2 regions of the Sphingobium sp. HDIP04 genome follow, and region 2 is predicted to be linked to the other one. Evidence: predicted binding sites of a transcription regulator. Region 2 holds the regulator's gene; the other holds the start of a gene.
The links. Region 2 encodes LexA, which represses DNA repair genes until DNA is damaged. Its sites were predicted from a motif close to GTTCCNCNCTTGTTCT; they were not measured.
Positions count from the first base shown of each region.

Region 1: a site for LexA is predicted at 1,609-1,624, ahead of L286_RS42435 (MmcB family DNA repair protein). Genes of this name have one in related genera too.

Region 1 covers NZ_ATDO01000118.1:49,335-51,790, forward strand. Annotated here, with positions in the region: gene L286_RS42420 (PaaI family thioesterase) at 1-370, shown strand, start outside; gene L286_RS42425 (DUF1491 family protein) at 360-710, shown strand; gene L286_RS42430 (cell wall hydrolase) at 888-1,535, shown strand; gene L286_RS42435 (MmcB family DNA repair protein) at 1,636-2,130, shown strand; gene L286_RS42440 (thiamine phosphate synthase) at 2,169-2,456, opposite strand, start outside.
Region 2 covers NZ_ATDO01000072.1:395-2,850, forward strand. Annotated here, with positions in the region: partial or broken gene L286_RS31870 (molybdopterin molybdotransferase MoeA) at 1-562, shown strand, start outside; gene L286_RS48920 (hypothetical protein) at 605-853, shown strand; gene lexA (transcriptional repressor LexA) at 965-1,651, shown strand; gene L286_RS31885 (ComEC/Rec2 family competence protein) at 1,642-2,456, opposite strand, start outside.

The DNA of each region.
Region 1 (2,456 bases), on a different contig from region 2:
GTCCCAACTGACGATCCCGGAAGAAGGCCGGTCGATCATCCATTTCGACGTGGACGAGACCCAGTTCCACGCGGCGGGGGCGGTGCACGGCACGGTCTATTTCAAGATGCTGGACGATGCGGCCTTCTACGCCGCCAACAGCCTGGTCAGCGACCGTTTCCTGCTGACGACCAGCTTCAACCTGCTGTTCACCCGCCCGATCGGGCCGGGTCGCATCAGGGCCGAAGGGCGCTGGATCAGCGGCAGGCGGCGCGTCTATGTCGCGGAAGCCAGCCTGATCGATGCCGATGGCGAGGAGGTCGGGCGCGGCACCGGCACCTTCATGCGGTCGCAATTCCCCTTGTCGTCCCTGCCCGGCTATGCCGACTGACCCACCCGACGCGCGGCTGACCAGCGCGATGCTGGTCGGCGCGCTGACGCGCCGCTGCGCCGCGGCGGGCGGCTTCGCCACGGTGCTGGTGAAGGGGGACGAGATCAGCGGAGCGATCCTGCTCCAGACGTTGGAAAAGGGGCGGGAACAGGGCCTGTTCGAGCGCGTTCCTGATTATGCGGGCGGCTACAGGCTGGTCCGCTGCGGCCCCGATACGGAAAAGGGGCAGGAGGCCATGGCCCAATATCTTGCGCGTCGGCGCGGATCGGACCCCGATCTGTGGGTCATTGAACTCGACATCGCGGATGCGGAACGGTTCGCCGCTGAAACGATCTGTTAATCGTTGACTCATTTTCCTCGCGCGGGCACAGGCCTCCGACGCTTTCAACGCGCAGGTTGCCGGTTTTCGTCCATGGGGGGCGGATGCGGTAAACACGCAGACGGGGGGCGGCCGGACGTCGGTGTTCTAGGGGTTTTTTGACGTTTCCGGCCAAGAACCGCACGATTTTGAGTTGTAATGAGTTTTCGTCTGAAGGCTGCGATCATCGCGGCATTTTCCCTTTCCGCCACTGCGGCGGTCACTGCGGCCGACATGTCGAGCGCTTCCGAAGCGGCTCCGTCGGTCCTTTCCCTTCCGGGAAGCAATGAGCTGAATGCAGCTCCGGCCGGCGCCAAGCCCGCCGTCACTTTCGCCGCGCCGCGCGAAGTCGTGCAGCCGCTGGCTCCCCTTTCCGACAGCGCCGATGTGAAGGCGGACAATCTCGCCGCCCTGGTGGACGCGCAGGGCGCGCCCGAGGATGTTTCCGGCGACATGAAGTGCCTGGCCGGCGCCGTCTATTTCGAATCCAAGGGCGAAAGCCTGGAAGGCCAGTTGGCCGTCGCCCGCGTCATCATCAACCGCGCCCGCTCCGGCCGCTTCGCCGACAGCCTGTGCGGCGTCATCTATCAGCCAGGCCAGTTCAGCTTCGTGCGCGGCAATGGCATGCCGTCGATCCGCCTGAGCAGCGAAAGCTGGCGCGAGGCCGTCGCCATCGCCCAGATCGCGATGGAGGATAGCTGGAACAGCAAGGCGGAAGGCGCGCTCTATTTCCATGCGCGCCGCGTTTCGCCGGGCTGGGGCAAGCGCCAGCTCGCCGCGATCGACAATCACGTCTTCTATCGCTGACCGTTTCGCGCCGAGCGCGCAGGGGGTGAAGAAGGGCCGGTTCGGGGGCTTCCCGAATCGGCCCTTTCCTTTTGTTCCCTTCATGTTCTAATAACCGGATATGGAGTCCGATCTTTCCGACAGTTGTTCGCCCCTGACCGACGGCACGGCGCTGGCCGTGGCGCGGGGAACGCTGCGCCTGTTCTTCCGCCACGACATGAGCGGGATATTGGAAGTGCCGCTGCCCAACGGCCGGCGCGCCGACATCATGGCGCTGGACGGGGCCGGACGGATCACCATCGTGGAGATCAAATGCAGTCGCGCCGACCTGCTGGGCGACATGAAATGGCCTGATTATTTCGACTATTGCGACCGTTATTTCTGGGCCGTGCCGTCCGGCTTCGACCTGTCGCTGTTCGAAAGCGAGGCGCTATGGCCGGGGCGGACGGGACTGATCGTCGCGGACCGATATGACGCCGAACTGGTGCGTCCGGCGCCAATGGAGCCGCTGGCGGCGGCGCGGCGCAAGGCGGAAACGCTGCGCTTCGCCCGACGGGCCGCGCGACGGCTGACGGCGCTGGCCGACCCGGACCATGCCGCGGAACTGGGCTGGTAGGGCGGAATTTCCGACCTCTACCCATTGCACCGCCGCGACTACCCAACCGACAGGCCGTCAATCGCGCCCCAGCCGGATGCGCCCATGCCCGCCAGCATATGCCGATGCGCCGCGCGCACTCCACCCAGGGCGATCACCGGCATGGGGGCCAACCGCGCCAGGGCCGCAAATCCCGTCCGCCCCAACACAAGCGAACCGGGATGCGAGCGCGTCGAGAAAAGCGGCGAGAGGAAGACGAAATCCGCGCCAGCGCGGGCGGCTTCCGCCATCTGCCGCTTGTCATGCACGGGCCTGCTGTGGAGCAGCGTCTTTCCGCCCCGCCGCCG
Region 2 (2,456 bases):
TTCCGGCCTCTCTTGCGACGTCGTCGACTTGGGCATCGTGCCCGACGATCTGCCGGGCACGGTCCGGGCCTTCGTCCGCGCCAGCGAAGCCGACATCATTCTTTCGACCGGCGGCGCGTCGGTGGGCGATCACGACTTCGTCCGTCCGGCCTTCGTCCAGGCGGGCGGCGCGCTCGATTTCTGGAAGATCCGCATGCGGCCTGGCAAGCCGCTGATGGCGGGGACATTGGGTTCCGCCGTCTTCCTGGGCCTGCCGGGCAATCCGGTGTCCGCCTTCGTGACGGCGACCCTGTTCCTGCTTCCGCTTGTCCGCCATATGATGGGCGCGGCGTCGCCCCTGCCGCGCACCGCGCCCGCAACGCTCGCCGCCCCGCTGCCCGCCACGGGGGAACGGGACGATTATCTACGCGCCTTCCGCACCGAAGCCGGCATCGTTTCCGTGACGTCGCAGGACAGCGCCGCCACCGCCGCGCTCGCCATGGCGGACTGCCTTATCCTGCGCCCCGCCGGTTCGGCCCCGGCAGCCGCCGGCGATCCCGTCACGGTCCTCCCCCTCGCATAAGGAAAGGGGCCGCCCAGGCGACCCCCTTCCCGTGCAGTCCTGATGGATGGCGGCGACAATCCGGCCGCGCCGGAACGCCGCCTTACCCGTTCAGCGCTGCTGCTTGCCGGGCGACTTGTCTTGACGGCGCTCGTCGCCCATCTGGCCTTGCCGGTTTTCCTGCTGCTGCTGGCGTCCCCCCTGGCGGGAGCGGTCGCCGCCCTGCTGGTCGCGACGTTGATCGCCGCCCTGATTGTTCTGGTTGGCCATGTTTCTCTCCTATTCACCTTCATCGGGGAAGGCAGGCTTTAAACGGCCCGTGGCCTCCCGCGTTCCCGTAAACGCGGCCAACGGTTAGGCGCTTGACTTGCCCCGTTCCGTTTCCTATGCGTTCTCCATCCGTTCCAAGGAGGGCAAGGCGAGATGTTGACACCCAAGCAACAGGAATTGCTGAGCTTCATTCAGACCCGGCTGGAGGAGGGGGGCGTGTCTCCCTCTTTCGAGGAGATGAAGGAAGCGCTGGACCTGCGGTCCAAATCCGGCATCCACCGCCTGATCAACGCGCTGGAGGAGCGAGGCTTCATCCGCCGGCTGCCCAATCGCGCCCGCGCCCTGGAGGTGCTCAAGCTGCCCGACGCCATGCATCGCGCGCCCAAGCTGGTCGTGCCGGCCAAGGCGCCGCTGACGAGCGGTCCGGCGTTGAGCCAGCCGCCGGTCGCCGCCAACGACATATTGGAGATTCCGCTGCATGGCCGCATCGCGGCCGGCGTGCCGATCGAGGCGCTGGAGGGGCAGAACATGCTTTCAGTCCCCGCCGCGCTGCTGGGCACCGGAGATCATTATGCACTGGAGGTGGCTGGGGATTCGATGGTCGAGGCAGGCATACTCGATGGCGATTTCGCGCTGATCCAACGCACCGACGTTGCGCGGGAGGGGCAGATCGTCGTCGCGCTGATCGACGAAAATGAAGCGACGCTCAAATATTTCCGGCGGGAAGGGCCGAAGGTTCGGCTCGATCCCGCAAACAGCGCCTATGAGCCGCAAATCTACGATCCGCGGCAGGTCCGCATCCAGGGCAAGCTGGCCGGGTTGCTGCGCCGCTATAACTGACCGCCCCTGTGTCCGCGCGGCCGAGCGGAGGGTCGCGCGATCCACGGGTGCTCGTCATTCGATGCCTTCGCGCCGCGGAGGGCGCCATGGTCCAGATCGATGGCCAGGCCGCCCGTCCGGGCGAGGAACCGTCGATCCGCCTTCAGCCAGCGGGGGCGACAGGCGCCCGGCAGGCGACGGTCGCTGACGACGATGTCCGCATGGGCGCAGTCCCGCGCCAGTATCGCATTGTCGATCTTCACGCTGCTCCGCGTCAGCAGCAGGTTCCAGTACCGGCCTCCACCCCTCAGGCGAACGGCGCAGAGATCGGGAGAACAGCGCGCCTGGGGCAGCGTCGTCAATGCCTGCAAGGTGCCGTCATGACCCGCGCTTTCCGCCATGACGTCGCGGGCATATCCGCCGGCGCGGGCGCGCAGCATCGCCATGCCGCCATCGGCGGTGCGCAGCGCGACATGGCGGCCATCGCCGCTGATCAATATGGCGGGCATCGGGCTGGCCAGGATCATCGTCATGCCCGCGGACACCGGCATCAGGCCCGCCCAGCGCCACCCGCTTCGCCATAGCAGGCACCACAGCATGCCCATCAGGATCAGGCCGAACACCGCGCCCGACTGTGCAGGGGCCAGCACCACCGCCCAGGGGCTGGACGCCACGCCATGGGCGACCAGCAACAGCAGGTCGAGCGCCCGCGCCGTGAGCCACCAGAAGGGCGCGCCCCATCCGCCCAGGTCGAACAGCAAAGCCATCGCCTCCAGCGGCATGACGACCAGGGTGGTGAGCGGTATCGCCACCAGATTGGCGACCG